Regions from separate parts of the Bacillus cereus group sp. N8 genome, predicted to be linked through region 1. Evidence: predicted binding sites of a transcription regulator. Region 1 holds the regulator's gene; the other holds the start of a gene.

Region 1 (5,834 bases):
AATTACTGCTACACCGCCCGCAAGTTTAGCAAGACGCTCTTGTAATTTTTCACGATCGAATTCAGAAGTAGTTTCTTCTAATTGCGCGCGGATTTGGCCAATGCGAGCTTCGATTTGTTGTGAATTTCCAATACCTTCAACTACAGTTGTGTTTTCTTTCGTTACAACGATTTTACCAGCGCGTCCTAAAGATTCAACTGTAGCAGATTTTAAGTCACGTCCTAATTCTTCAGTGATTACTTCGCCACCAGTTAAGATTGCGATATCTTCTAGCATTGCTTTACGACGGTCACCAAATCCAGGAGCTTTAACAGCTACTACATTGAATGTACCACGAAGTTTGTTCACTACTAATGTAGCTAACGCTTCACCTTCTACATCTTCAGCAATGATAAGAAGTGGTTTACCTTGTTGTACCACTTGCTCTAATACTGGTAAGATTTCTTGGATGTTAGAAATCTTTTTGTCAGTGATTAAGATGTATGGGTTATCAAGAACCGCTTCCATTTTGTCAGAATCAGTAATCATGTAAGGAGATGCATATCCACGATCAAATTGCATACCTTCTACTACGTCTAATTCTGTTGTGAATCCTTTAGATTCTTCTAAAGTAATAACGCCGTCGTTACCAACGCGCTCCATTGCTTCAGCGATTAATTGACCTACTTCTTCGTCAGCTGCAGAGATAGCAGCTACTTGTGCGATAGAAGATTTACCTTCGATTGGTTTAGAAATCGCTTTTAATTCTTCAATTGCAGCAGTAACAGCTTTTTCGATACCTTTACGAAGACCCATTGGGTTTGCACCAGCTGTTACGTTTTTTAAACCTTCACGAATCATGGCTTGCGCTAATACAGTTGCAGTTGTCGTTCCGTCACCAGCTACATCATTTGTTTTGCTAGCAACTTCTGCCACTAATTTCGCACCCATGTTTTCGAATGCATCTTCTAATTCGATTTCTTTTGCGATTGTTACACCGTCATTTGTAATAAGTGGTGAACCGAATTTTTTCTCAAGTACAACGTTACGACCTTTTGGTCCAAGCGTTACTTTTACTGCGTTTGCAAGAGTGTCGACACCGCGAAGCATCGAACGACGTGCTTCTTCACTAAATTTAATATCTTTTGCCATAATAATTGACCCCCTTGGATTTTTAAAATGTATATAATTAACCGATAATTGCTAAAATGTCACTTTCACGTAAAATCAAGTAGTCTGTACCTTCGTATTTCACTTCAGTACCTGCATATTTTGAGAAGATGATAAGATCACCTGCTGCTACCTCTAAAGCAACACGCTCACCATTTTCAAGCACTCGGCCTGTACCTACTGCAATAACTTTACCCTCTTGTGGTTTTTCTTTTGCAGTGTCTGGTAATACAATACCACTTGCTGTTTTTTCTTCTGCTTGAACAAGTTCAATTACAACGCGATCACCTAATGGCTTTAGCATGAACAATAACCTCCTCATTTTGTTATGTAAATTTTATTTATTAGCACTCAAGTCACACGAGTGCTAACACACTTCTAATAATAAATAATCTCAATTTCTTTTGCAAGTAAAAAAATCATAATTTTTTCGCAAATTACTTTATACACTTTCCTATATAGCATTACTTCTTCTACTGCCTTTACCATATGAATCGTTGTTCCCACTTCTTGTATGTTACAATATGAAAGACACCCTAAGTTGTTTTCGCTAAACACACAACTTTTTCCTGTCTTCTATTTTAATTTCAAATAAAGATTTACAAAAGAATCATAATTTGAATGAAAGTTTATATGATAGGTAGCATATTTACATGTTATCCTACTTTATCTCATACACTAGAGTTAGAAAGGATGGTTAAACCATTTGAAGAAACAATATTGGTGGGTTATCGTTACATACATTTTAATGCAGCTATCAGGCATTGCCGGGTTACCGCTTCTCCTGAAAACTGGACTATACGATAATAGGGGATTTACTAGAGAGGAAAAGATTCAGCTCATAACTGGTCATTGGGCTATCATTAGCTTTTTCATTGCATTATGCGTTGTACTTTGGTTACTCAGAACAGACATTCGCGACAGGCATTTAGATAAAATGCGCTCTACTGTTCCAGCTACAGTTGGATGGATTTTCATCGGATTTTTCTTAGCACTATTTTCACAAAGTATTGCCGGTATGATCGAAATGCGGTTATTAGGGATTACACCTGGCTCTGAAAATACAGAAAGACTTATGGACATCGCAAGAACGACACCTTGGTTCCTTATCGTCATATCTATAATAGGACCTATTTTGGAAGAAATCGTATTTAGAAAAATTTTATTCGGTACACTTTATAAGAAGTTTAACTTCTTTATTGCTGCTATCATTAGTTCACTTGTATTCGCGGCGATTCATTTTGATTTTACTCACTTATTGGTATACACTTCTATGGGGCTCGTATTCGCCTTTTTATATGTAAAAACGAAGCGTATTATCGTCCCTATTGCAGCCCATGTTGCAATGAATACATTAGTTGCAGTTGCTCAAGTTTTAGTAAGCAATGAACAAATTCAAGAAATGATTAAAGAAGCTGAAAAAATGCAAGGCTTTATCGGAGGATTTTTAGTATGAGAAACTCACCATTGTTCATGGCTGCATTGTACTTTCTTCTTGGATGTATCTTTACACGTTTCGCCATTACAAACGTAACAGATACAATCTGGAATATGTGGACAATACTATTTGCAGTTATGGCAACAATTGATTTTAATTTGGCACTTCGCCTTATCTTAGTTAAATTCACAAAGAAAAAACAATAATAAAACGCAGAGGTCGCTTCCTCTGCGTTTTATTGTGGATAATTCTTCAAAAAGTAAACAAGTGTTTGTAACTCTACAGCTAAATCAATATGATGAATCCTTATATTCTCTGACACATTTAAGCGTGCTGGTGTGAAATTTAAAATACCATGCACGTTCGTTTCTGCCAATCTATCTGCCACAGATTGTGCTACTGTAGCGGGTACTGTTAATATTGCCACTTGTATATCAGTTGATAAACGTTCTTCTAGTTCATCCAAATGATATACAGGAATGCCTCCGATTTCTGTTCCAACTTTCTCTTCACTAACGTCAAACGCCATTTCAATTTTTGTATTATTGTTTTTCGTGAAATTATAATGTAAGAAAGCGGTCCCTAAATTACCTACTCCAATAAGTGCTACACGTGTTATATCATCTTGGTCGAGTGTTTCACGGAAAAATGATAATAAATAATTTACGTTATATCCATATCCTTTTTTCCCTAACGCTCCAAAATATGAAAAATCTCTTCGAATAGTTGCGGAGTCAACTTTTACCGCTTCACTCAATTCGGCTGATGAAACACGTTGCTTACCAGAAAGAGATAAGTTTTGGATAAATCGATAGTATAGAGGCAAACGTTTGGCAGTGGCCTGTGGAATTTTTTGCTGATCCATATAACCTCTCCTCTCTTCCTATCTTTATTCATATACTTGAATCAAATACAGAAGTTTAGCACTCATGAATTTCCTTGTATAATAAAGAGAAGAAGTATTCTCTCTTTATTTTAAACTATACACTATTTTTAGTATGATTGAGAAATATAAACATGGCAAAGTTAAGAAATTATTTGAGGTGAAAACATTGATTTTATTACAAGTAAACGCGCTTTCGAAATTATACGGTGCAGAAACGATTCTTGCAAACATAAAATTGGAAGTACAAACGAAAGATCGTATCGCATTAGTCGGACGAAATGGAGCCGGAAAATCTACATTATTAAAAATAATAGCTGGTGAGTTATCTCATGATGGTGGTGAAATTATAAAACCGAAAGATGTCTCAATGGGGTATTTAGCTCAAAATACCGGATTAGAAACGTCTTTAACAATTTGGGATGAAATGTTAACCGTCTTTACACACTTACAGCAAATGGAGACAAAACTTCGAAGGCTAGAGCAAGAGATGGGCAAAGAAGAAAACTTTTCAAATGCGGCTATATACGAGAAATTATTAGCTGACTATGACCAATTACAATTAGATTATAAAGATCAAGGTGGCTATCAGTACGAAGCGGATATCCGTTCGATTTTAAGTGGTCTTGGCTTCCCAGTTGAGATGCACCAGACGACAATTTCCACATTAAGTGGTGGGCAAAAAACACGATTAGCTCTTGGTAAATTATTATTAACTAAACCAGACTTACTTATTTTAGACGAGCCTACAAACCATTTGGACATTGAAACATTGACTTGGCTTGAACAATATTTACAAGGCTATCCTGGCGCAATACTAATCGTTTCCCATGACCGTTATTTCTTAGATAAACTCGTTACACAAGTATATGAAATTTCGAATAAAGAAAGCAGACGATTTGTTGGTAACTACAGTAAATATTTAGATTTAAAATCAGCGCTATACGAGCAAGAAATGAAACGTTATGAAAAGCAACAAGATGAAATTGCTAAGCTTGAGGACTTCGTTCAAAAAAATATAGCTCGTGCATCTACGACAAAACGTGCGCAAAGCCGTCGTAAACAATTAGACCGAATGGAATTATTAACAAGACCATTAGGTGATTCTAAGTCAGCATCCTTCCACTTCGATATTGAAAAACAAAGCGGAAATGATGTTTTACAAGTAAAGGATGCAACTATCGGCTATGATGAGGATCCGATTATTGAACATGTAACAATGCGCTTAACTCGCGGGGATAGTGTTGCTTTAGTTGGACCGAACGGAATCGGGAAATCCACATTGTTAAAATCACTTGTGAATAAGTTACCTCTACTAAATGGTGATGTTTCTTTCGGATCCAATGTATCTGTTGGCTATTATGATCAAGAACAAGCTAACTTAACATCTTCTAAGCGAGTTTTAAATGAATTATGGGATGAATATCCATTGCAGCCTGAAAAAGAAATTCGCACGATACTAGGTAACTTCTTATTCACAGGAGATGATGTATTAAAGCCAGTATCTTCTCTTAGTGGTGGACAAAAAGCTCGATTAGCTCTCGCAAAACTTATGATGCAAAAATCGAATTTATTAATTCTCGATGAGCCAACGAACCATCTTGATTTAAATAGTAAAGAAATTTTGGAGAATGCTTTAATTGATTACCCAGGAACACTTCTATTCGTATCACATGACCGCTACTTTATTAATCGTGTAACGACGACCGTTATTGAGTTATCAACAGAAGGTGCACAAGAATATTTAGGCGATTACGATTACTACGTTGAAAAGAAAAATGAAATGATTGAACGTGCAGAATTTGAACAACAAGAACAGCAAGAAAATCAGGCACCTGTTCAAAAAACTGTAGCTCAAGAAAAATTAAATTATCTCGAAGAAAAAGAGCGTAAACAGTTAGAGCGTCAACGCACTCGGAAAATTGAGGAGCTAGAACAAAACATCATAGAATTTGAAGAAGAAATTGCTACATTAGAAGATCAGCTTTGCTTACCAGAAATATATGCAGATTATGAAAAGGCTAGTGAAATTACAATGAAAAAGCAAACACTACAAGAGCAACTTGAAGCTTGTATGGCAGAATGGGAAGAATTGCATTTATAAAAGTATTGATAAAGAGGATGTCTCATAAGTCGGGATTTTTGACTATGCGACATCCTTTTTATCTTCTAGTTGGAATCAACGTCATATTGTCTAAATGATTTTTTAAACAAATCAACGATTCGACACAAGATATCAATTTACCGACAAAGTTTGACATTGTTAGCGACACCTATAATTAGAGCATATTTCAAAATGTTTTTTAAGGATATCTTCTTGTTTTTTATTTCCCAAAAAAGAATACATTTAAAGGTCAGACTTCA
Region 2 (5,834 bases), on a different contig from region 1:
TTTCATTCTATTTATATTCTTCCTTGTTCTTGCAGTATTATCTGTTATTAAGAGAACAGGTGTAGCAAAAAAACAATTTATTATTACAGCTATTTTATTTGTCATTTTTGTTGCGCTATTAGGTACTTCAGGTCCTTCTTCTGAAAAAATGACAGCAACGAATAAACAAGTTGCTTCTAATAGTGAAGAGAAAAAAGATAACGAAAAGAAAGAAGCGGACGAAAAAACTCGTAAGCAAGAAGCTGAGAAACGTCAAGCTGAGGAACTAGCTCGTAAGCAACAAGATGAGAAACGTCAAGCTGAGGAACTAGCTCGTAAGCAAGAGGATGAGAAACGCCAAGCTGAAGAACAAGCCCGTAAACAACAAGAAGAGCAACAGCGTCAAGCTGAAGAACAGGCCCGTAAACAACAAGAAGAACAACAACGCCAAGCTGCTGAGCAAGCTCGTAAACAACAAGAAGAGCAACAACGTCTAGCCGCTGAGCAAGCCCGTAAACAACAAGAAGAGCAACAACTCCAAGCTGATGAGCAAGCTCGCAAACAACAAGAGGAACAGAAAAAAGCACAGCAAACTCAAACACAACCTGCTTCAGGAAATACTAGTAGTGCATATTACAAAAATTGTGCCGCAGTTAGAGCTGCTGGGAAAGCTCCTCTATATAAAGGACAACCAGGTTATGACTCACATCTTGATCGTGATGGCGATGGAGTCGCATGCGAAAAATAGTAATAAAAAAAGAAGCTTCTAGTAAGCTTCTTTTTTTATTATCAGAAACTATTGCGACCAATTACCCTCCCTCTCACTTTTATAAAACTCATTTTAGAATTCTCAAAACTGACACATAATAAGTGATTTCAATCACCACATTGTTTTTCATTTATCGCTATTCTTAATTTAGATATTACATTTAAACTTTATGGAGGCATTCATATGGAACATACATTTACTGAAACTTCAATTGTTGGTGAGATTGTTACGCAATTCCCGAAAGCTAGCGACCTTTTTAAGTCATATAGAATAGATTTTTGCTGTGGTGGTAATAGACCACTGATTGATGCAATTAATGAAAGAAATTTATCAGCTTCTGAAGTAATTACAGAGTTAAATACGCTTTATCATAATACGAAACTATTAAATGAATCTGAAATTGATTGGAAAAATGCTTCTTATCTCGTATTGATTGATTATGTAATTAATAAGCATCATCGCTATTTAAATGAAGAGTTGCCACAGCTAAGTCCATATGTAACGAAAGTATTACGCGTTCATGGAGCAAATCAGCCTCATTTAGCTCAAATTCATAAACTATTTCATGAACTTAAAATGGAATTAGAACAACATTTAATTAAAGAAGAAACGGAAGATTTCCCGTTAATTTTAGAATTCGAACAAAATCCAACTGATGAAAACTATGCAAAGTTACGTAAAGTAGTAGATGAGTTGGAGAATGAACATAACCACGCTGGCAATATTATTAAAGAACTTCGTAAGGTGACAAATGACTTTACTCCACCAGAAGGGGCTTGCGGCACTTATCGCCTTGTTTACCAGCGCCTTGAAGCCATTGAATCTGATTTATTTGAGCATATTCATTTAGAAAATAATATTTTATTTCCGCGTGCAATTACAAAAGCATAAATAAAGTGCAGGACATGAGTATAAATGCTCATGTCCTGCTTTTTCATTGTGTGAAAAATATTTATACTTCCCCTCCCCCTCTACCCATATCACCAAATTCTCTTTCGCTTCTCCCTTCACATAAATCCGAATTTTAACAATTTGTGAATCATTATAAAAGTGTGATAAATATCACATCTTCCCCTTTTTTGATTTTCTATAATGAGAATATAATACTTTGTTCAGCATTTCACATAAAAGGGGAAATGAATATGAAAAAACGTTTAGTTATGATCGGAAATGGTATGGCTGGAATACGCTGTATGGAAGAAATATTAAAACATGATAGTGATTCATATGAGATTAATATTTTTGGACATGAACCACATCCAAATTACAATCGCATTATGCTCTCTCATGTTCTACAAGGCAAAACAAATATGCAAGATATCATTATAAATGAATATAGTTGGTATGAGGATAATGAAATAACTTTATATACAAACGAAAGCGTTCAAAGTATTAACCGAGAAGAAAAAATCATTATTACAGAAAAGAATCGTACTCTTACATACGACAAACTCATTATCGCAACAGGTTCTAGTGCTTTTATTTTGCCTGTTGAAGGTTCTACCCTTCCTGGTGTGACAGGATTTCGAACAATTGAAGATACACAATTTATGATAAATACTGCTAAAGATAAGAAAAAAGCCGTTGTCATCGGTGGTGGATTACTTGGTTTAGAAGCCGCAAGAGGCCTCATTGACTTAGGAATGGACGTACATGTCGTTCATTTAATGCCGAGCTTAATGGAGCAACAACTAGATATCAAAGCAGCTTCTCTCCTTCGTGAAGATTTAGAAGCACAAGGCATGAAATTTCTCATGGAAAAGAAAACGGTAAAAATTCTTGGTACAGACCACGTTGAGGGCATTCAATTTGAAGATGGTGAATTTGTAGATTGTGATTTAATTGTAATGGCTGTCGGCATACGCCCGAATACTCAAATAGCAAAAGATGCTAGTTTAATTGTAAATCGCGGTATTGTAGTCAATGACTTTATGCAAACAAATGATGAATCTATTTATGCAGTTGGAGAATGTGCGGAACATGACGGTATCGCCTATGGCCTTGTTGCTCCTCTATATGAACAAGGTGCAATATTAGCAAAACATATAACGAATTTACAAACTGATGGATATACAGGCAGCATCGTCGGTACGCAATTAAAAGTTGCAGGTTGTGATTTATTCTCTGCTGGCCAAATTTATGAAGATGATCAAACGAAAGCAATATCAATCTTTGATGAATGTAAACGTTCCTATAAAAAAGTATTAATTCGTGACAATAAAGTCGTTGGTATCGTTTTATATGGTGATGCAGCTGATGGTACACGCCTCTTTAGCATGTTAAAGAAAGAAGAAGATATACAAGAATATACAGCAGTTTCCCTTCTTCACAAAGCTGGTGAAGAAAGTGAACTTAACGTTGCTACTATGAGTGCCGATGACACTGTTTGTGGATGTAATGGTGTTACGAAAGGCACAATCGTACATGCCATTTTAGAACAAGAGTTAACTACTTTTGAAGAAGTAAAAGGATGCACAAAAGCCGCAGGGTCTTGTGGTAAATGTCGTCCGCTTGTTGAACAAATTTTATCTCATACACTTGGAGATGCATTTGATGCAACTGCACAATCTGCCGGTATGTGTGGATGTACAACTTTATCACGTGATGAAGTCGTAACGGCGATTCATGAGAAAGGTTTAAAATCCCCAAAAGAAGTACGAAATGTTCTTGGTTTTGCACATGAAGACGGATGTTCGAAATGCCGTCCTGCTTTAAATTACTATTTACGTATGGCGATTCCAGAAGAATATGCAGATGATAAATCATCCCGTTACGTTAATGAAAGAATGAATGGTAACATCCAGCATGATGGTACATTTTCTGTTATTCCACGTATGTACGGAGGCGTTACAACAGCAGCTGATTTAATGAAAATTGCTGAAGTTGCAAAAAAATATGACGTTCCTCTCGTGAAAATTACAGGTGCGAGTCGAATCGGCTTATATGGTGTTAAGAAACAAGATTTACCTAACGTATGGGCTGATTTAAATATGACTTCTGGATATGCGTATTCAAAATCCCTTCGTAATGTAAAATCATGTGTTGGTTCTCGCTTCTGTCGTTTCGGTACGAAAGATTCATTAGGACTTGGTATGTTACTTGAACAATCATTAGAAATGGTAGATACACCTCATAAAATGAAAATGGGTGTAACGGGTTGTCCACGTAACTGCGCGGAAGTACTTACGAAAGATTTTGGCGTTGTCTGTGTCGAAAATGGATATCAACTATATATCGGCGGAAATGGTGGTACGGAAGTACGGGAAGCTGATTTTGTAATGATTGTCCCTACTGAAGACGATGTCCTTCGCATCGCAACAGCTTACATGCAATATTATCGTGAAACTGGTATTTACGGCGAACGAACTGCCTACTGGACAGAACGATTAGGCTTCGATCACATAAAAGAAATACTGCAAGATGCAAATATGGTCACTACGCTAAATGAACATTTCCAAAAAGCTCGTAGCACATATACGGAAGCATGGGAACAAGCACTAGAAACGAAATCATTAAAAGCGATGTATGAAGTAGAAACTGTAAAATAAGGGGCGTGCACTGTATGTTACAAACGAAAGAGAAAATAAAAATTATGCGTGTGGAAGATCTTCCTTTTCAAATTGGTAAAGAGGTGCAAATGAAAGGTATGTCTATCGCCCTATTTCGTCTTTCAAATGGTGATATTCGAGCTGTAGAAAATCGTTGTCCTCATAAAAACGGACCATTAGCGGAAGGTATTGTATCTGGTGAATTCGTCTTTTGTCCACTACATGATTGGAAAATTTCATTACTAACAGGTGAAGTTCAAAAACCTGATGACGGTTGTATTCAAACATACGAAGTAGACGTTATTGATGGGGATATTTATATATACATGTAATTTACAAAAGGAAGTCTCCCCCTGGCTTCCTTTTAAATAAAAATAGATGAGGTGCGAATATGAACGGATATGTATATTTAGTTGGTGCAGGACCAGGTGATGAAGGGCTTATTACAAAAAAAGCGATAGATTGCTTAAAGCGTGCAGATATCGTCTTATATGACCGCTTATTAAATCCTACCTTTCTTAGTTACACAAAAGAAACATGTGAACTTATTTATTGCGGCAAAATGCCCAAAAATCATACTATGCGACAAGAAATGATTAACGCACACCTTCTTCAATTTGCGAAAGAAGGGAAAATCGTTGTCCGTTTAAAAGGCGGAGATCCATCTATTTTTGGCCGTGTTGGTGAAGAAGCAGAAACTTTAGCATCTGCGAACATTCCATATGAAATTGTACCAGGTATTACATCTAGCATTGCCGCTAGTAGCTATGCAGGTATCCCCCTCACCCACCGTGACTACAGTAATAGCGTCACTTTACTAACTGGACATGCAAAAGGTCCTTTAGCCGATCATGGAAAATATAATTCATCCCACAATAGTGACACAATCGCCTACTACATGGGTATAAAAAACTTACCTACAATTTGTGAAAGCTTACTACAATCCGGAAAGAAAGAAGATACGCCAGTAGCAGTCATTGAATGGGGGACAACTGGCAAACAGCGCGTTGTCACAGGGACACTTTCAACCATCGTTCCTATCGTCAAAAACGAAAATATTTCTAATCCTTCCATGACGATTGTTGGTGATGTCGTTACTTTGCGGAAGCAAATCGCTTGGAAAGAACGTAAACCATTGCACGGTAAAAAAGTATTATTTTCAGCTGCTACAAATAAAGAAAGTGCAATAAAACAAATGTTACAAGAATACGGTGCAGAAATATATCAAATTCCAACTTTCAAAAAGGAAGAATACACATTAACCTCTGAACAAATCAATGAGATTTTTAGCGTTGATCGCCTTGTATTTTGTTCAGCTGAAAGTGTAGAAATCTTGATGCGATCATGTAGTAAATATCATAAAGATATTCGTTCCTTACAGGCAGAACTGCAGCATATGAACGGTACCACTCAAGAAAAACTGATGCAATATGGACTATTAAGCCAACAAGCAACGTTCTCTTTCGATACAACTGTTTATTTAGGCCGAAATATTAATCGCATTGCTTTCATTCAAGAAAAAATTGGTGCTGGTTCTT

The links. Region 1 encodes Rex, which represses fermentation and respiration genes when NADH is low (regulators of the CRP and FNR family bind a similar motif). Its sites were predicted from a motif close to TTGTGAAATATTTCACAA; they were not measured.
Region 2: a site for Rex is predicted at 1,857-1,874, ahead of nirB (NADPH-nitrite reductase large subunit). Genes of this name have one in related genera too.

Annotation. Positions count from the first base shown of each region.
Region 1 is NZ_JAEHBK010000057.1:3,047-8,880, reverse strand. It holds gene groL (chaperonin GroEL) at 1-1,131, opposite strand, end outside; gene groES (co-chaperone GroES) at 1,169-1,453, opposite strand; gene JDS80_RS29000 (hypothetical protein) at 1,528-1,707, opposite strand; gene JDS80_RS28995 (CPBP family intramembrane glutamic endopeptidase) at 1,856-2,605, shown strand; gene JDS80_RS28990 (YdiK family protein) at 2,602-2,793, shown strand; gene JDS80_RS28985 (redox-sensing transcriptional repressor Rex) at 2,823-3,452, opposite strand; gene JDS80_RS28980 (ABC-F family ATP-binding cassette domain-containing protein) at 3,640-5,574, shown strand.
Region 2 is NZ_JAEHBK010000008.1:185,663-191,496, reverse strand. It holds gene JDS80_RS15010 (excalibur calcium-binding domain-containing protein) at 1-727, shown strand, start outside; gene ric (iron-sulfur cluster repair di-iron protein) at 932-1,639, shown strand; gene nirB (NADPH-nitrite reductase large subunit) at 1,891-4,296, shown strand; gene nirD (nitrite reductase small subunit NirD) at 4,311-4,628, shown strand; gene JDS80_RS14990 (uroporphyrin-III C-methyltransferase) at 4,688-5,834, shown strand, end outside.